Regions from separate parts of the Mesorhizobium sp. M0293 genome, predicted to be linked through region 2. Evidence: riboswitches for the same ligand, from Rfam matches in the RefSeq annotation. Region 2 holds a riboswitch; the other holds the start of a gene.
What was found. A riboswitch is a leader RNA that binds a small molecule or an ion and turns the genes downstream of it on or off. The one in region 2 is predicted to bind thiamine pyrophosphate.
Positions count from the first base shown of each region.

Region 1: another riboswitch for thiamine pyrophosphate. It lies ahead of thiB (thiamine ABC transporter substrate binding subunit); the one in region 2 lies ahead of NKJ06_RS23000 (YkoF family thiamine/hydroxymethylpyrimidine-binding protein).

Region 1 is NZ_JAMYSA010000107.1:5,823-15,736, reverse strand. It holds gene NKJ06_RS28230 (amino acid ABC transporter ATP-binding protein) at 1-223, opposite strand, end outside; gene NKJ06_RS28225 (amino acid ABC transporter permease) at 220-900, opposite strand; gene NKJ06_RS28220 (amino acid ABC transporter substrate-binding protein) at 1,039-1,812, opposite strand; gene NKJ06_RS28215 (RNA polymerase factor sigma-32) at 2,143-3,006, shown strand; gene NKJ06_RS28210 (M48 family metalloprotease) at 3,051-4,520, opposite strand; gene thiQ (thiamine ABC transporter ATP-binding protein) at 4,781-5,563, opposite strand; gene thiP (thiamine/thiamine pyrophosphate ABC transporter permease) at 5,556-7,175, opposite strand; gene thiB (thiamine ABC transporter substrate binding subunit) at 7,305-8,303, opposite strand; TPP riboswitch at 8,347-8,461, opposite strand; gene NKJ06_RS28190 (thiamine diphosphokinase) at 8,549-9,193, shown strand; gene NKJ06_RS28185 (ABC-F family ATP-binding cassette domain-containing protein) at 9,195-9,914, shown strand, end outside.
Region 2 is NZ_JAMYSA010000067.1:11,751-21,664, reverse strand. It holds gene NKJ06_RS23015 (ABC transporter substrate-binding protein) at 13-1,035, opposite strand; gene NKJ06_RS23010 (ABC transporter ATP-binding protein) at 1,028-1,795, opposite strand; gene NKJ06_RS23005 (ABC transporter permease) at 1,792-2,544, opposite strand; gene NKJ06_RS23000 (YkoF family thiamine/hydroxymethylpyrimidine-binding protein) at 2,646-3,254, opposite strand; TPP riboswitch at 3,245-3,358, opposite strand; gene NKJ06_RS22995 (hypothetical protein) at 3,576-3,902, shown strand; gene msrA (peptide-methionine (S)-S-oxide reductase MsrA) at 4,146-4,664, opposite strand; gene NKJ06_RS22985 (glycosyltransferase family 39 protein) at 4,817-6,361, opposite strand; gene NKJ06_RS22980 (hypothetical protein) at 6,556-7,263, shown strand; gene NKJ06_RS22975 (hypothetical protein) at 7,441-7,764, opposite strand; gene NKJ06_RS22970 (hypothetical protein) at 7,934-8,161, opposite strand; gene NKJ06_RS22965 (hypothetical protein) at 8,163-8,381, opposite strand; gene NKJ06_RS22960 (glycoside hydrolase family 108 protein) at 8,381-9,103, opposite strand; gene NKJ06_RS22955 (hypothetical protein) at 9,266-9,914, opposite strand, start outside.

The DNA of each region.
Region 1 (9,914 bases), on a different contig from region 2:
CAGCAACCCTGCCGCCGGGGTGAAATTCGAGCGCCTCGTCGCCGATGCGCACCGTGCCCGAGGTCGGGATCTCCAAGAGGTTGATACAGCGCAGAAGAGTGCTTTTTCCGCCGCCCGAAGGGCCGACCAGCGCCGTGACGCTGCCTTCGGCGATGGTGACCGTCACGCCCTTCAGCACAAGATTGTCGCCGAAGCGTTTCTCGATGTTGGTGAGGCCGATCATGAGCGCGCCTCCAGGAAGCCACCATAGCGGTTGAGCCGGATTTCCAGCCGGGTCTGCAAGGCCGACAGCACCGAACTCATCGCCAGATAGAGCATCGCCGCCTCGACATACAGGATCAGCGGCTCATAGGTGGTGGCGACGATGCGCTGCGCCGCCTGGAACATTTCCGGCACGGTGATCGCGGCCGCCAGCGACGTGTCCTTGACCAGCGAGATGAAAGTGTTGGAGAGCGGCGGCACCGCGACCCGGCCGGCTTGTGGGAGAATCGTCCGGCGCATCGCCTGGCTCCAGGTCATGCCGATCGAATAGGCGGCCTCCCACTGGCCCTTCGGCACCGAGCCTATCGCCGCGCGGATGATTTCCGACGTGTAGGCGCCGATGTTGAGCGTGAAGCCGATCAACGCCGCCGTGAAGGCATCGAACAGGATGCCGACCGACGGCAAGCCGTAGAAGATCAGGAACAGCTGAACCAGGAGCGGCGTGCCGCGAAAGATCCAGACATAAAAGCGCACAAGCGCGACCAGCGGTTTCGGCCCGAACAGTCGGCCAAGTGCTGCACCGAGGCCGACGGTCAAGCCGAGGATGAAGGACAGCAGCGTCAGCGGCACGGTGAAGATAAGCGCCGCCCACAACAGCGAAGGCAGCGACTCCAGCATCAGTTGCAGCCAGTGCGGCACGTAAGACTCTCCAAGGGTCGAGGCGGCTTCATCAAGGCGCGAACGCAGTCGACATATCACGACAAAAGCGGCGGGCCGTCAAAGACGGCTCGCCGCTTGATATGTCTCATGGGCCGGAGATCGGCCCACCTCACAGGATTACTTCGAAACGTCCTGGCCGAAATAGGTGTCGGCGATCTTCTGATAGGTGCCGTCGGCCTTGATGTCGGCCAGCGCCTTGTTGATGGCCGCAACCAGTTCCGGATCGCCCTTACGCACGATGACGCCGGAATAGTCGGCGTTTTCCTCTTGCGCGGCAATCTTCACATTGGCGTCGGGCTTGTGCTTCTTGAAGTCAAGGAATGACAGGCTGTCATTGATGGTGGCGTCGGCACGGCCGGTCAAAAGCAGTTGGATCGACTGGTCGAAGCCATCGGTGCCGACAAGTTCGGCGCCGTTCGCCTCGGCCAGTTTGCCAAAATTCGAGGTCAGTGACTGCGCCGACTTCTTGCCCTTGAGATCGGCGAAGGTTTTGATGTCGGTGTTGTCGCCGCGCACGATCAGCACCGCCTTGGAGGCGATGTAGGGATCGGAGAAATCGTACTTGGCCTTGCGGGCGTCGGTGATGCCGACTTCGTTTATGACGACGTCATAGCGATTGGCGTCGAGACCGGCGATCAATCCATCCCACTTGCCTTCGAGGAACTCCACCTCGACGCCGAGCTTGTCGCCGATCGCCTTGGCGATCTCGACATCGAAGCCGACCAGCGCGCCGGAAGTGTCATGATAAGTGAATGGCGCATAGGTGCCTTCCGTACCGACCTTGATCACCCCGGCATGCTTGATCTGGTCGAGATTGGCACCGGCATGGCCCGCGGTGACAGCCAGAGCCTGCAGCGTTCCGGCGATAATGAGCGACTTGAGCCATTTCATTTTTCTGTGATCCCGTCCTTGGCCGGATATCCCGGCATGTTGTGAGCGCTGGAAACTGGCAGATACAACCGGAAAAAATAAGGAACATGATTTCAAAAATAGCGCGTTTCTGAAATCAGATTCTCTAAATGGCATTTCTTGGCGGCACTCGAGGCCGTTACCGGTCCGTGCAGACATCGTTCAAGCCATACGATTCGCCTGGCAGCAACCAGGGAACCATTCCCGCACACCGCACGTTCTGGCTGTTCTAGGGCACGACGCCGCCATTTCAACCTGGGCGCCAGCCAAGTTTGCAAGGTCATCCGCATCGCCTGAGCCAGGGAGCGCCTCATGATGGAAGACACGGCAGGACGGGTCATGGTCCGCGCGGCAATGAGGGCTCCCTACCTCGAACGTGACGAGGAACATCGGCTGGCATTGCTCTGGAAAGAGGACAATGACCAGAACGCATTGCACAGCATCACCGTCGCCCATATGCGGCTGGTCATTTCCATGGCCTCCAAATTCCGCCACTACGGCCTGCCGCTCGGCGATCTGGTCCAGGAGGGCCATGTCGGCCTGCTTGAAGCCGCCGCTCGTTTCGAGCCGGAGCGCGAGGTGCGGTTTTCGACCTATGCGACATGGTGGATCCGCGCCTCGATGCAGGACTACATACTGCGCAACTGGTCGATCGTGCGCGGCGGCACCAGTTCGGCGCAGAAGGCTCTGTTTTTCAACCTGCGACGCCTGCGCGCGCGGCTGGCGAATGGCGCCGAGCCGCTGTCCAACGCGACGCTCTATCGCCAAGTGTCGGAGGCACTCGGCGTCTCCGAAGCCGATGTGGCGATGATGGATTCGCGGCTGTCGGCGCCCGACTCCTCGCTCAACATGCCGGTAGCCGACGATGCGGGTTCGACCGAGCGCATGGATTTCCTGGTCTCGGATGATCCATTGCCCGACGAGATCGTCGGCGACAAGATCGATGTCGCCCGCCGCTCTCTCTGGCTGAGAGAGGCGCTTCGCGCGCTCAACGCACGGGAACTGCGGATCATCGAGGAACGCCGGCTGAACGACGAGGGCGCGACGCTCGAAGCGCTCGGCGAGACGCTCGGCATTTCCAAGGAACGTGTCCGCCAGATCGAGGCCCGCGCCATGGAAAAGCTCAAGGTCGCGTTGGTGAAGCAGAACCCGGAGTTCATGGCGACTGCCGCCTGACCTCATGACGCAAGGGAGACCGCATCGGGCAGGTCGCAACGGGTCTATTTGTCGGTGACGATCTTGACCTTGTCGCCGGCCGAAACCGCAGCGCCCGGCGACAGCGCGTTGAGCACGCGGAACAGGTCGAGCTTACGGTCGACGCCAACCATCTGAGCAGAAAGCGAACCCATCGTCTGCCCCGGCTGGACGGTGACGACGCGGATATGCAGCGGCTTCAGAGCCGCCTTTTCGGCAGCACTCAGGATACGGAACGATCCGCTGACCGAACGCGCGACCGCGTCCAGCGTGGTGCTGGCCGAAGGTGCCGCGGTCAGCAGCCTGTAGACCTGACCACCGGCACGGATCACGGCAATGTCGAATTGCCAGCCTTCGGCGCCGGCATGCGCGGTCGCCGCCTCGTTGCCGTTGATCGTCTCCTGCTTGACGCTGCTGTCGTCGAGACCAGCCACCCAGCCGCTGCGGATATAGTCGGTCAGCGCGCGGTTCTTGTCGATCGAGACGCCGTCGAAGCGGATCGCCATGTCACCGGGGCCGGTTGCCGTCACCGCGGCGGCCGAATTGTCGATGATGAAGCCCTGTGGCACCGAGAAGGAGAGGCCGAGGCCCGGATGCAGGAAGGTTTCGCCGCGCACATAGCCTTCCTCGGGCGTGTCGCCATAGAGCAGGCCGTCTACGCCGGCGAGGAAGGAATCGCGGTCGCGCGTGCCAACGCCCGGCGCGCCGAACTGGCGGGCATGGCGCTGCGCCAGATCGATGCGCTGCGGCGTATTGGGGTGCGTGGCCAGAAAGTCGAGACTGGCGTCGGTGGCGCCGCTGATCGAGCGAAAATCCGTGTAGGCCGACATCGACTGCAGGAAACGGCCGGCGGCGAAAGGATCGTAGCCGGCTTCGCCGATCGATTTGATGCCGATGGCATCCGCTTCCAGCTCCTGGTTGCGTGAGAATTGCGCGAGCCTCAGCTTGCCGCGGAGCAGTGCCGCCTTGGCGGTCGGGCTGTCGCCCAGCACATCGGAAACCACCTTCGTCGCCAAGCCCTCCTCGGCCTCCAGCTGCTGGCGCTGCAGGCCGTGATTGGCGGTGACGTGGCCCATTTCATGGGCGATGACAGCGGCAAGCTCTGCCGAATCATTGGCCAGCGCCAGCAGGCCACGGGTGATGTAGAGATAGCCGCCCGGCAGCGCGAAGGCGTTGACGTTGGGCGAATTCAGGATGGTGATGCGATAGGTCTGCGTCGGGTTGGCGGACACCACCGTCAGATTGCCGACCACCTTGGCGACCATGCGCTCGAGCTTGGGATCGGAATATTCGCCGCCATAGGTCGCCAGGATGCGCGGATGCTGCGCCTTGGCCAATTCGGCGAGTTTATTGTTGGCGCCGACATTGTCGACCGTGATCGGCTTGTCGGACGGCTGGAAGCCGGATTCCTGAACCGCCGGCGGCGTGAACATCTGGCAACTCGCCAGCGCCACGGCAAAGCCGGCCAGCGCAAGAAAGCGCGCCAGCGGTTTCATTCGTAGTGTGTTAGCGCCGATCGCCAGAACGGCTTCCTTTCGGGTCCCGGCGCATGATCACGAAAATCGGGGGCGATCTTCGAAATGTGTCATGCGCTATATCTCAAACCACTGCAGTATCCGTTGCATGTCCCTCGGGGCAGGCGGCGGATACTGCAGGCAAATCACGGCCTGTGCCGGACCAGTAGGGCGGACCTAGCCACACTCCTCCAGCCAAGGCAAGCAAGCGCCACGTCGCCTGGAGCCGGTTTGACCGTAAATTATGTCCGCTTCCGGGCAACATCTCGTGATACGGCATCCCCCGCACTCGCGCCGATATAGCGCCGGAATGCTTCCGGACCAGTCCCGGTGAAAAAATCATCCGCCTTGCCGGTTGCGGCGACCAACCCATCGTCGAGAAACACCATGTGCTCGCCGATACGCCGTGCGTCTTCCGGCTGGTGGGTGACGAACAGCACCGTCATGCCCCGCTCGGCATGAACGGCGGCGACCATATCCAGCATGTCGTCGCGCAGAGCGGGGCCGAGCGACGCGAAGGGTTCGTCGAGCAGCAGCACTGGCCGATCGCGCACCAGAACGCGGGCCAGGGCGACACGCTGGCGTTCCCCGCCGGAAAGTTCGCGCGGCAGGCGCTTTTCCTTGCCCCCAAGACCGGTGCGCGCAAGCGCCTCGGCGATCGCGGCGCGGTCCGCCTCGGTCAGCCGCAGGGATGGCGAGCGGCCCAGCCCGACATTCTGCTCGACGGAGAGATGCGCGAAGAGATTGTTCTCCTGGAACACCATCGACACCGGCCGCACCGAGGCCGGCTCGGCGCTGACATCGGCGCCGCCGATCAGCACGCGGCCCGACTGTGGCGTCTCGAAGCCGGCGACCAGATTGAGCAGCGTCGACTTGCCCGACCCGCTCGGGCCCATGATGGCGGTGATTTTCGCCGCAGCAAACTCGACGTCGAAGACAAGCGGCGCCTCGCCGTAGCTGAACGACACCTTGTCCAGCCGCACCGGCGCGCCCTTCTCAAGCTTGCTGGCCGCCCCGTCATGCATCCCGGACCCTCTCCCTTCCCAGCCAGTGTGCCGCCACGATCAACGCGAGGCAGACGAGGCCTAGCAGCAGTGCCAGGCCAGAGGCGTCCTGCGTGCGGTAGCTGCCCATGCGCGCCAGGAGAAGGTAGGGCAATGTCTGCACGGAATCACTGCCGAACAAGGCAATGACACCGAGATCGCCAAGCGACAGCGCCATGGCGAAAGCGAAGGCCGTGGCGAGCGGCCGCCGCAGCGACGGCCAGTCGACCAGCATCAACCGGTTCCAGCCCGCGATGCCGAGCTGTGCGCAGAGCCGTTCGTGACGCTCGCTGGCCGCATCGTAGGCGGGACGGACGGCGCGCAGGGCGAACGGCATCGCCATCACCGCATTGACGGTGACGACCATGACCGGGGCGATTGCGAAGACATCGCCAACATGGCGCAGCAACAGGAACCAGCCAGCGCCGACGACGATCGGTGGCACGACAAGGACAAAGCCGGCGCCTGTATCCGTGGCATGTTCGAGCATTGTCCGAGGCCCGGCCCGGCGGTTCAGCGCCAGCGCCCGGCGCGCCACGGTCAGCGCCAGCGACAGTACCACCGAGAGCAGTGCAGACAGGAAGGCGAGCACCGCACTGGTCAGCGTCGCCTGTCGGACAGTGGCCTCACCGGCCAGCCGGCCGAGATCGGCACCCAACCCGGCCGTCACCGTCGCCGCCATCGGCCCGACGACGAACAGCAGCGCCAAGGCGATGAGCATGGCGTTCAGCCAGGTCTCGCTTCCGTTGATCGAGAGATAGCGGCGTTGCGCAACCGGCAGATTGGTGTCGCCGACCACATTGGCGCCCAGCCGCGTCAGTGCCAGCACCATGATAAGGGTCAAGGCGATCTGCAGCAGCGTCAGCGTCACCGCCCGCGCGGGATCGAAATCGAAGCGCAGCGCCTGGTAGATGCCGACCTCCAGTGTCGTCGCGGCCGGCCCGCCGCCGAGCGTCAGCACGATCGTGAAGGATGTGATGCAGAGCATGAAGACAAGCCCGGCGACACCCGGCAATGCCGCACGCAGCGTTGGCCATTCGATCAGCCGGAACGCCGGCCGTGCCGCCATGCCGAGTTGGCTCGCCAGCCGCCATTGGTCGGATGGAATGGTCTGCAGCGCCTCGAGGAACAGCCTCGTCGCCAGCGGCAGGTTGAAGAACACATGGGCGACGAGAATGCCGGACAGGCCATAGATACCCGGCCAGCTTCCGCCGCCGATCACCGTGAGCACATCGGCGAAATAGCCGGCGCGGCCATAAAGCGCCAGGATGCCGAGGGCCGCGACGATGGCCGGCAGCGCTAGCGGGACGGCGAACAGCTGCAGGATGAAGCTGCGGCCGAAGAAGCGTGGATGCCGCGACAGCGCCCGCGCCACGAACAGCGCCGGCCCGACGGAAAGCAGCGTCGACAGCGCCGCCTGCCAGAGCGTGAAGCGAATGACGCGAAGCAGATAGGGATCGAAGGCTGCCCAGGCGCCCGAAAGATCGTGGGCGCCTTCGAAAAGCAGGCCGGCAAACGCGCCGCCGATCAGCAGCGCTATTGCAGCGAGCGCCAGGGTGCCAGCGGTGATGCGGGCGTCAGACGCGCGCTGCACGCTGGACCACCTGACTTGAGGTTCTTAGCGAAGGCCGCGTTCCTTCGCGCCCCCCTCCTTGTGGGGGAGATGTCCGCCAGGACAGAGGGGGGCGCCGTAGAGCACTCATCTTTCGATCATAGGACCAAATTACTTGCTCATCACCGCCAGCCATTCATCCACCCAAGCCTTGCGGTTGGCGGCGACCTCTTGCGGGCTGAACAGCAAGGTTTTGGTCGGCTTGACCAGTTTGTCGAAGGCCGGGTTGAGCGGCTTGTCGGTCTTGCCGGCCGGGAACATCCAGTTGGTTTCGGGGATGGCATCCTGGAACTTCGGCCCTGTCATGAAGGCCATGAACTTTGCCGCCAGCGGGTTCTTGGCCCCCGTGGTGGTGATGCCCGCCACCTCGATCTGCAGATACTCGCCCTCCTCGAAGGAGGCCGCCTGGTAGCGCTCGGTGTTCTCGGCGACCATGTGGTAGGCCGGCGAGGTCGTGTAGGACAGCACCATCGGCGCCTCGCCCTTGGTGAACAGGCCATAGGCCTCGCTCCAGCCCGGCGTCACGGTCAGCACCTTCGCCTTGAGCTTGGCCCAGGCCTCCGGTGCCTTGTCGCCATAGACAGACTTGACCCACAACAGCAGGCCGAGGCCCGGCGTCGAGGTGCGTGGGTCCTGGATGACGATCTTGTCGTCGGCGCTGCCTTCGACCAAGTCCTTCAGGCTCTTCGGCGGCGTCTTCAGCTTCTCGGTGTCGTAGACGACAGCAAAGTAACCGTAGTCAAAGGGAACAAAAGTGTCGTCGCTCCAGCCGCCCGGCACAGTGACATCCGTCACCGCGCCATGCGGTGCGAACAGGCCGGTGGCCTTGGCGTCGGCGGTCAGATTTGTGTCGAGGCCGAGCACGATATCGGCCTTGGTCGAAGCGCCTTCCAGCCTGACGCGGTTAAGCAGCGCCACGCCATCGGCGACCGAGACGAACTCGACATCGCAGCCGCATTCGGCCTCGAATTCCTTCTTCACCACGGGACCCGGACCCCAGTCGGCGGTGAAACTCTCATAGGTGTAGACGGTGAGCTTGTCCTTGGCTAAGGCCGGCCCGGACAGGACCACGGTCATTGCTGAGACAAGAGCGTATAAAAGCGTGCGCATCGGCGCCTCCTTCGTTCGAATTAAAAGGAATTGAGGCGTCGGACTGTCCGAAACGTCTAATCCCTCCGCCGGTACAAACCGGATCAGGTTCAGCGGGTTGGCGAGACTGCCTCTCAGCCGGTCCGCGAAGATCGCGTCCGGCACCCCGTTAGAGCGTTTCGACACATAGGCCCGGCCGATCCCCCACGCAAGTGGGAGTTTGCCGCCTTCCGTTTCCCGTGCCGGGCTGGTAAGGGCCACACGATATGAGCACATTCACCATCCTGCTTGGCGGCGATCTCATCCGCACGCCACGGCTCGACCGCCAGGTCGAAGGCTCCCGCGTCATCGCCGCCGACGCCGGCATCGGCCATGCACGGCTGCTGGATCTCGTGCCGGAGCTGTGGGTGGGCGATTTCGATTCGGTGCCAGCCAATCTGCCGGACGATCTCGCCACTGTCCCCCGCCGGACTTTCCCGGCCGAAAAGGACAAGACTGATGGCGAACTGGCCATAGCCGCCGCACTGGAGCTCGGCGCCACCAGCCTGGTGCTCGCCGGCGCCTTCGGCGGCAAGCGCGCCGACCACGCTTTCCTGCATCTGGCGCTTGCCCTGCGGCTGGCCGAGGCAGGGACTGATGTGCTCCTGACCAGCGGCGCCCAGGAGGGTGTTCCCCTGCTCCACGGCAAGGCTGGATTCGACTATGCCAACGGCACGCTGTTTTCGGTACTCGGCTTTTCCGAACTCACCGGCCTGACCGTGACTGGCGCCAAATGGCCGCTGAACCACGTCGAGGTGGCGTTCGGCTCGTCGCTGACCATCTCCAACGAGGTCAAGGGCCGCCTCGAAATCGCGCTGGATCATGGCCGTGCGATGCTGCTCGCTCATCCCTATCCCTTACCTGAAAGCTGACATGGCCCCGCCCCTTCTCAATCTCGACGGGATAAAGCTGACCTTTGGCGGCACGCCGCTGCTCGATGGTGCCGCCTTGACGGCTTCAGCCGGCGACAAGATAGCGCTGGTCGGCCGCAACGGGTCGGGCAAGTCGACGCTGCTGAAGATCGCCGCCGGCCTGATCGAGCCGCAGGACGGCGAGGTGTTCCGCCAGCCTTCGGCGACCGTCCGCTATCTGCCGCAGATGCCCGACATGGAGGGTTTTGCATCGGTCCGCGCCTATGTCGAGGCCGGACTAGGCCCCGCCGACGATCCGTACCGCGCCAGCTATCTGATGGAGCATCTCGGCCTCTCGGGTGAGGAGCAGCCGAACGATCTGTCCGGCGGCGAGGCAAGGCGCGCGGCCCTTGCCCGTGTCATGGCGCCAGAGCCCGATATCCTGCTGCTTGACGAGCCGACCAACCATCTCGATCTCTCGGTGATCGAATGGCTGGAAGAAGAACTCATCCGCACCTCCTCGGCATTGATCGTCATCTCGCACGACCGCCGCTTTCTCGAGCGCGTGTCGCGCGCCACCGTCTGGCTCGATCGCGGCCAGACCCGCAGGCTGGACAAGGGGTTTGGTCATTTCGAGGAATGGCGCGACCTGGTGCTGGAAGAGGAAGAGCGCGAGCAGCACAAGCTCGGCCGCCAGATCGTGCGCGAAGAACACTGGCTGCGCTATGGCGTGACGGCGCGG
Region 2 (9,914 bases):
CCGATTGGCTCCCTACCCCAGGGTTGAATTGCTGAAATACTTCGCGAAATCAGGGCGTTGTGTCAGAACTTTGCCATCGGCATCGCGCAGGATTCCGGACGCGAAGAGATAGTCGCCGATCGCTTCCATCTTGGCCGGATCCATCGTCCCGATGGCGCCGCTTTGGCTGCGCAGATAATGGCCGTCGACCAGCATCTTCAGCGAAGCCTCGATCAGTGCCGGATTGGTCAGCGTGTCCTTATTGGCGGCGACCAATAGGGCTGCCGCCTCATCGGGATGATCAACAGCGAACTGGTAGCCGCGCCGCGTTGCCTGGACGAAGGCGGCGGCAGGTTTCGGATTTGCCTGGAGATAGGCTTCGCTCGAAGAGATCAGTGTCGTGTGCTCGTCGGGCACGCCGTAATCGGCATAGACGAAACTGCGCTGTTTGACGCCCTTGAGCTCGGCTTCGACACCCTCCCAGGTCGAGACTTCGAGCGTGAAATCGACCGAACCATTGGCCAGCGCCTCATAGGCTGAGGTGCCGAGCGTCACCGTCTCGAAATTGCCCTTGCCGCCGTCGTGGCGGATGATGGTGCCGATCAGTGCGTTCTCCCAGGCGCTGCCGAAGCCGCCATAAGTCAGGCCGTCAAGGTCCCTCGGGCTTTTGATCTCGCTGCGTGCCGCATTGAAAACCACGCGGCCGGTTTCGGATTGCACCACGGCATAGACGGCTCTCAAGTCGGCCCCGGCGGTTTTCTGGGTGAACAGGCTGATCGTGCCGTTGATGCCGAAATCGGCGACGCGGTTGGCGACCAGCGTGCCAGCACCGGTATCGCTGTAAGGCAGGATCTCGACCTCGAGTCCAGCTTCGGAATAGAACCCCTTGTCGCGAGCGACGAACAGGCCGATGTGATTGGTGTTGACCGTCCAGTCGAGTGCGACGGTGACTTTTTGCGCCGCCGATTGTGCCCAGGCTCGCCCCGATCCGGCAATCAAGGGAAGGCCGGTAGCGAGGGTCAGCAGCAAAGCCTGCCGGCGCGTCAAGTCAGTCATGGTCGTGTCCTTTGGATTGGTGCGGGTTGAGGATGGTGTCGAGGATCTCGGCCTCGAGCGCGCTTGCCTTCCGCGCGGCATCGCCGCCAAGGCTGCGCGGGCGCGGCAGCGGGACCTTGATTTCACGCACGATGCGGGCCGGGCGCGCCGACAGCACGTAGATGCGGTCGGACAGGAACACGGCTTCGCGCACGTCATGGGTGATCAGCAGCGCCGTCCAGCGGTGATGACGCCACATCTGCTCGAGCCAGCGTTGCATCGCGGTGCGCGTCAGTGCGTCGAGCGCGCCGAATGGCTCGTCGAGCAAAAGCATGTCGCGCTCCTGCACAACTGTGCGCAGCAGGGCCGCGCGCTGGCGCATGCCGCCGGACAGCTGAGCGGGAAAATGCCGCTCGAAGCCAGCGAGCCCGAACTCGGCAAACAGCGGCGCAACACGTGCCCGCGCCGCCTTGCGCCTGATGCCTTGCACTTCGAGCCCGAGCGTCGTGTTGTCGAGGACGCGCCGCCACGGCATCAGCGCGTCGCGTTGCGGCATGAAGGCGAAATGCCTGCCGTGGTCATCGAGGGGCGCGCCGTCGAACAACATCTCGCCCTCGCCATGCTCGGTGCCGGTCAGAAGCTGGAACAGCGTCGACTTGCCGGCGCCCGAGGGCCCAAGGATCGAGACGAATTCACCAGTGCCGACACTCAGCGAAATATCGGCCAGCACGTCGAGCCCACCGAACGCCTTGCGAAGATGCCGCAGCTCGAGCCGGCTCATCGCCACGGCCCCTTCCCGGCGGTTTCGTTGCCGGCGTGCTCCCAAGGCATGGCAAGGCGCTGCAACAGTACAGTCAACCCGAAAAGGACAAGTGTAAGCGCTGCGCTGACGCCGACGGCGGCCAGCACCAGGTCGGGGCGGAAATTGTTCTTGGCGTTGAGCATATAGATGCCCAAGCCCTTCGCCGCACCCGCATATTCGGCGAAGATAGCGCCGACCACGGCATAGGTGATGGAGATCCTCAGGCCAGCAAAGAAGTAAGGCAGCGCCGAAGGCAGCCGCGCCAGCACGAAGACGCGCCAGCGCCCTGCTCCCATGGCGCGCAGCATCTGGCCGATCTCGGCCTCGGTCGACTCGTAACCTTCGACCAACGCCACCAGCATCGGAAAGAAGGTGACCAGCGACACCAGCATGATCTTGGGCGCCAGCCCGAAGCCGAACCACAGCACCACAAGCGGCGCGATCGCCACCAGCGGCAATGTCTGGCTGACGATGAAGACGGGAAACAACGCGCGGCGCAGCGGCTGGAAGAAGTCGACCAGCATCGACAGCGCGAAGGCGGCACTGAGCGAACAGGCAAAGCCAAGCAGCGTGGCGCGGATAGTCGGAACGGCGTTGTCGACCAGCGCCTCGCGATTGAGCATCGCTTGCGCGAGGACGCGCGATGGCGCCGGCAGTATCGTCGGCTTGATGCCGGAATAGGTGGCATAAAGCTCCCAGGCCAGCAGGAGCAGTCCGACCGACATCATCGCCGGTACCGCCTTGACAAGAAGGCTCGCGATCGGGCGCGAAGCGACTGATGGTGAGACCACGGCAGATGACCTTTGACGGCCGGAGAGCAGCGGCAGCTTCAGACAGCCGACGGGCTGTTGGCCGAGACCGTGACATCGAGGGTTACGTGGCCGGCACCCGGTCCGAAGCGGCAGAATGCTGCGTCAAGCGCCGAAAAGATCGCGCCCGCATCACCGCGCAATTTCGTACAGAAATGCTTGGAGAGCTCATAGACACCCGACTGCTTGAGGAAATCGATGCAGCCGTAAATCTCGTCCATATGGTCGTCGGTGCCCATCACATAGAGCGAGAACTGCGCTGCCGCCGGCTGGCCAGTCGAAGCCGCGCCGCGCACCGCCGCGATGGCCGCATCACTGCGCGGGCCGAGTGGCCCGACAGGTCCGCCAAGCGCATCGGAGCGACAGATCGGGTCATCCGGCTCGCCCGGGCAGCCGCGTGAAATGGTAGCCGACAGCACGCAATGTTTGCCGCTGCGCGCCGTCGCCACGAAGAGGTCGCGCATGGCTGGAAACAGCACCTCGGGCGGCCCGACCAGCAGGGTCGAGATGTCGTCGGTCTCGATCCGGAGCTTGTCGCGGTAGGGATCGAGCGCGCCCAGCGCGCCAAGAATGACACCGACGAAATCGTCGGCCATGGGGTATAGGGAAATCTGTGCGCCTGAAAACATGGCCCGCCTCGCTCCGCTGGTATTACCCAGATCAGCTTTTAGGGTCTGTGGGCTTGCCGCCCCCGTCTCAGCCCCGACCGTACGGAGCACCCCTGTGGATGCGCGGGTTAAAGCACCAATCAAACCGAAGTGAAAGCCATTTTTTCAGCGCGCTGCACCAAAAAGCATTGCGCCAGGCCTGGTCCTTGGTCGAAGCCGCCGATGCTGCTGGAGCAGAATTTTATCGGGAACCTTCGCTGCCGCGACCGGTTGTCCCCACAGTCGCAAATGCGATCACCTTCGTAGAAACAAGCGACGAGTTCACAGAAATGGAGACAAACCATGTTCATGAAAATCCTCGCAGCTTCGGCTCTCACGATTGGTCTGGCCACATCAGCCATGGCGCAAAGTGCCGGTAGCAATAACGCAAATGGCGATGGCGTCGGCAGCGGGAAGTCGGTGACTGTGGAGCCGAACACCCCGGCCTCGCCGAATACGGTCAGCCCCGGTACTGTCGACCTCGGCATAACCAACAGCACGACCGGCGACATGAATTCGAACGCAGATCGAAATTGCCCGGCCGGCCCGCAGGGCGCGCAGCCTGACGCCACCCACACCTCGCCGGGCACCTCTGTGCCGACGGTCAATGACAACCATTGCGGTAAGTAGGCCATTGCTGGCAACCGAGGAAGCCGCGAGCGTATGCTCTGCGGCTTCTTTTGGGCGTCAGCACAATCGGGCACTCCTCGACAACGCCAATATCATGGGCACTTTCGGACATCGGTGGAAGGCTCGACGGCTTCACCGAAGCGACCAGGCGCACTGACTGACTGAAAGGGGTTTGGGATGCGATGAAGCCGCTCGACGACCTTGTCGAGCGGCAATGCATGGCAGAACCGCCTGTTGTGAAGTTTACGAAACAGCCTTTTCGCGAACCGGCAGCTTCCAGCCCGGCCTGACGAAGTGGCAGGTGTAGCCGTTGGGGTATTTCTCCAGATAGTCCTGATGCTCAGGCTCGGCTTCCCAGAAGGGACCGACGGGCGCGACTTCGGTGACGACTTTGCCCGGCCACAGACCCGAGGCCTCGACATCGGCGATGGTGTCCTCGGCGATGCGCTTTTGTTCGTCGCTGGTGTAGTAGATCGCCGAGCGATAGCTCATCCCGACATCGTTGCCCTGCCGGTCGCGGGTCGTCGGATCGTGGATCTGGAAAAAGCGCTCCAGCAGCGTGCGATAGCTTATGATGGCCGGATCGAAATTGATCTCGATGGCTTCGGCATGGCTGCCATGGTTGCGATAGGTGGCGTTGGCCACGTCGCCGCCGCTGTAGCCGACACGGGTGGAGATGACGCCGGGGTAACGCCGTATCAAATCCTGCATACCCCAGAAGCAGCCGCCGGCAAGGACTGCGCGTTCGGTCGAAGTCGCCATATCACGTCTCCTCAAAAGCAATTCCGGGAAAATGTAGGGGTTTCCCGGGAAAAGCGCATAGCGCTTTCCCTTGAGAATTGCGCAAAAGCAAGTTGGTCTCCCCATAAATGGGCATTGTCACCTTCTTCGTCCAGCGGACCAGCTGATCTGCTTCAGTTGCTCGGTCGCGCGAGGCTGTCGATCACACCCGGCAACTGCGGCGCACCGGGCGGAACGGCGGCAAAGCTGACCGCCACCGGCGGCGCCCTGAGCGACCAGTCGAAAAGAACGGTTTTGACCGGGACGTTACCCAGCCACGCCTGCAGATAGGGTGGCACGTCGCGCCCAGGCCAGACCAGCAGTATGCCGTGGTCGCGCAGCCGCTCCTTGGTGATCCAGGGGGCGTACTGCATATTCAGGTCGGTGAAGATCGACGGCTTGTCATAGGCATTGAGGCCCGCCAGCAACGCGATAAGGGTATGGCCGCCGACGGTGTCGAGCCGACCGGATGCGGCCGCGTGCCAGACGGTCTCGGCCTCGTCCGATATCTTCTGCGCCGGCCAGCAGACGGCGTCCATGCGTCCACGCAAATTGCATTTTGTCCAGCGGATCCCGGCATAAGCACCAGATATGCCGATAATGCAGACGAACGCGCAGATCGCCAGCTTTCGCATCTCGACGGTGCCGAGGCGGTGGCCCAGCAAGGCGAGCGCCACAACGCCAGCAAGATTGTACATCGGCGCGCCCCAGGCCTCGCCGGCGCCGGTGAACAGGGACGCCACCATGATGAGGAGCGCCGGGCCAAGCCCCATCCACAAGAGATAGACAAGGATGCCGCGCCCGACGGGCTCTTGCGGCGGGGGCGAGCGCCGCAGCAGCCCTGATATCGCCAGCACCAGAATAAAACCGCAGAGCCCGGCCATCTGGACGCCGATATAATAAAAGCGGGAGCGATGGGCCAGCACCCACTGATCGCGCCATGCGGCATAGGTGATCGGCAGGAAATCGACGCGATAGAGTTCGACGGCCAGTGGCGCAGCGACAGCGATGAAAACCACAAGCCCAAGCCATGGCCAGGGCGTGGCGAGCCGGCTGCGTGCCCGAGTATCCGACAACAGCCAGATCGCCCCGAACAACAACAGCAGACCGGTGGAAAACTTGGCATAGAGCCCGACGCCCGACACCAGTCCGAGCGCCAGCCACCAGCCCGGCCCACCACCACGGCTGGCACGCCACAGCAGCCAGCAGATGGCGGCCCAGAAGGGCATCTGCGCGTAGTCATGATTGAACTGCGGGGTCGGCCAGCCGAAGAAATAGAGCGACGGCATCAATAGCACGGCGGCCAGCGCGCGCCTCTGCCCTAGCAGGTCACGGGCCAGCAGATAGACCAGGACGAAAGTCGCCGAGATCGTCAGCTGGGCCACGAAATATTGCGGCCAGCGGAACGATCCGGTCAGAAGATGGCTGGTCTCGAGCAGCCAGCCGGGAAGCTGTGGGTGCTTGTAGGTCAACAGCACCCATTCGCGGCCCCACATGAAGCCTTCGACGACATCGTTGGGCGGTGCGACGTTGACAAGCGCCGGCGCCACGGTCCAGCAGAATATCTGCATCAGGCACAAAATCGCCAGAAAATGCCAGGGATGACGGATTAGGCTGGACAAAACCGATGGGGAATCGACGCCGGCGGCAGGCAATCCCGCCGGCACCCAGTTGTCCATGGATCCATCTATCCCCGCCATGCGACGCTTAAATCACATAGTCTAGTTTAACGAACAGCCCAAACGTCGAAGCTTACGAAAAAGTATAGCTATGTGCCATTGCAGCACCAAAATCGGGCAGGAGTATCGGCGCTCCTCTCGCTAGGCACGATTGCGCTGCACGTCTGACCCCTGCCTGAAAAATCCGGATCCTAATGCGCCACCACCATGCCGTCATCCACTACCGTGCGCTCGACTTCTGGATGGCGCGCGCGGCCGTTCTCGTCATCATCTGCCTGCAGCTTCTGGTCATCAACAACCTCTCATTCGGGCCGCGCTGGCTGGCCCCGGCGCTGGAGGCCGCCTTGCTGCTGCCCTTGTCGGTGGCCACCGCCTGGACACAGGCCGCCACCCGAAAGGCGGTCGAGGATCACGAGTGGCACGCGATCGGCCAGTTTCGCGTCATCATCCGCAGAACCGCCCTGACCATGACCGCCCTCATCAGCGTCATGAATTGCGGTTCGCTGGTCTTGCTGGTGCGTGCCTTGCTGGAGGGTCATGCCGGCAACAGCGGCACGACACTGCTGATCGACGCGCTCAACATCTGGGTCACCAACGTCATCGTCTTTGCTTTGTGGTTCTGGAGCACCGACCGCGGCGGCCCGCCGACCTGCGGCCTCGTTAAGCTGGCGCAGGCCGATTTCCTGTTCGCGCAGATGACGCTGAACGACCGTGAGCTTCGCGATTGGCTGCCCGGCTTCGTCGACTATTTCTTCCTCGCCTTCACCAATGCGACAGCGTTTTCACCCACCGACACCTTGCCACTCTCCCAACGCGCCAAGCTGCTAATGATGGCCGAGGCCATGATCTCGCTGCTGACCATCGCGCTGGTCGCGGCACGGGCGGTCAACATCCTGGCTTGAGGCTTGCCAGGCCGAATCTTCGCTGCATCGCCGAAACGCAAAATAGCCCGCCTCGGCGTGAGCCGAGGCGGGCAAAAAAATGAGGACTATGCCGCGTCCGGCGGCTTTTCAGCGCGATTTTATGTGTCTCGAATTCTGTTGCAGTCGCCAACAGACAATACCAGCCGGAGCCAGCCACTACTCCTCTGGCGCCTGCCTGAATCTCCGCACCACAAACTCGAACAGGACGTCCGAGATCCACATGGCACAGACGCCGATCAGGAAGGCCGCCGCCAGCGTGGTGGTGTCGTCGGCGGGATCGGGCATCGGCAGGCCGGTGATCCTGGCATAGGACACCGCCGGCAGCGTCAGATAAGCTGCGGCAAGCGCACCGCAGATCGGCGAGGCCACCATTTCGCGTAGCTTGTAGCGGTGCCGCGACAGCGCACGCAGAACGCCACCGGCAAGACCGGCGGCGACAACCGGTCCCTTGACGCCGAGCAGGTCGAAAAGATCGTGCATCACGGCCTCCACCCACAAAGCGTCTGGCCCTTTTCGTTGTGAGCCAGGATCGCCGCCACCGACGCATCGGAAAGGGTCGCCACCTCTGCCTTTGCAGGCCGGATGGGATGCCCGGCCGCGCAGAACGATCCACCTGATGTGGTGCAGCCGGCCAACAGGAGTGAGAGCGCTACGATTTTGACCATCTGCCGAGCCTCCCCCGATTGTCGTCCGGCGTCCGCCCGGCGACGGCGTCGTCGATCTTCTGGGCTTCGGTGCGCGCCGCTGCGTCGGCGGCATCCTGCCTGGCCTTCTGACTTGCCTTGCCCCTGGCGTAGGCCGTCCAGAGACCGGCGAGTGCGGCACCCGTTGCAAGGAGATACGGCCAGACCTGGCCAAGCAGTACTAGCGTTCCCATTTCATGTCTCCTTGGCTGGCGGCGCGACCATGCCGCGCGGTCCGTCACGCACCGCGTTGATGATGATCTTCGCAAGGGCAAGTATGCCGCTGATCTGAAGCGCGGTGCGATCGGTGACGCCGAACATCGTCCAGTCGAAACCGGCGAGCGCGCCGCCGCAGATGATGGCGATCAGCGTGTTGAGAAGATTGTGCAGCGTGTTGGTGTTGAACCATGTCATCAAAAGAGGCTCCCGAAAAAACCGGTGACGTGATGCCAGAAGGCTGCGAGCGCTCCGGCAAAGAGGACGAGGATGCCGGCCGCTGCAGCCGTCTTGCCGCCGGATGGCGGCGCTGGCGGCACGGTCTGGACCGTCGGCGCCTCACTAGCGGACGTTTCGACCTTGGACGGCTGTGGGACAGACGGCAGGGCCACCGGTGCCGCCGGTCGTTGCGCCGACATCAGCAAGGCCTGAACCCGTACCGACCTGACGCGATCGGACCAGCCGCGCCCGAATGTCGCCCACGTCGGCAGCCGTTTGAGAAACGCCAGCCGCGCATCGCAAAGCGCATCGATGACGACGCCGGCCGGCCTTGCCTTGACTGCTGCAAGGGTAGCCGGCCCGATCCGGCCATCTTGGACAACGCCCACGGCCGCCTGCAAATATTTCGCCGCTCGGCCAGGCCCGCTGTTCACCGCGAAATCGAACACGGCATGGTCGACACCATCGGGCAGTTCGGCGCCGAGCACGGTGTCCCAATAGAACCGACGAAGGACCGTCGCCACCTGATCATCGCTGATCCTGCGCAAATCCGCCTTTGTCGCATCGGCCTTCACGTAGCGGCGGAAATTGGCAAGTGTCACACCCTTCATGGTGGCGCCGCCCGGATCAGCCGGATTGTCCGACCAGAGCCCTTCAGATTTCAAAACGAGCGCAAGCGCCCGCGCGAAGTTGCGGTCCATGAGGTTCCCTTTCCGCCCTTCCGGGCAGTTGTTCACTTTCGGGTTGTGGTTGGCCGGACTGGTTTGCCTCGCCGCGGGTGGCATCAGACACAAGGGCCTATGCGCGGGGCATGAAACACCGATGAGCCACGCCGCGCCTCGGTCTTTGCATCAATTGCGTGGTCAGGCCATGGGTCGACCCCGAACGCTGCCGTGAAAGCGCCCCAAGAGCAGCAGCCAGACCGACGTTTGAATTGCCAAGAACCCGACGAAAGGCTGACGTGCCTGGGCCAGTACGTTTTCCAGACTGTTGCGGTGCGCGTAGACGCCGATCACGCTGCCAACGACGATCCAGAAGAAGAACCATGTGCCCTTGCTTTGCAGCGAGGCGCGATGCAGCGCCGCGAGCGCCAGCCCGTAGAGAAGCCCGAACACGATCACGACCGGAATGCCGCCCGTTGCCCACGCTTGCCCCCAGAAAGTACCCGCCAAGCCATAGCTGGCCTGAGAGAAAATCTGCGTCTGAAGCACAGTGTTGAACCCAGTGCTGTCGAAACCGAAAGCCGACGGCTGAACGAGCAGCTGCGCCAAGGTATCGCGAACCATATTCCACCACGGATAGGTCGTGTTTGTTCTGATCAGGCCCTCTATATTTTCGTGTGTGCCAAAAGCTTCCCAGGACGCGATCAAAGCCATCGGGTCCGATCCGCCCGTCAGCATTATTCCTATGGTTATGTCCCGCTTATAGGCCAGATAGAATGGCTTCATGAAGAAGACGATGGCGAGCGTTGCAAGCCCTATGCACCACATCCTCCAGTTGAGTGCAGCCCTC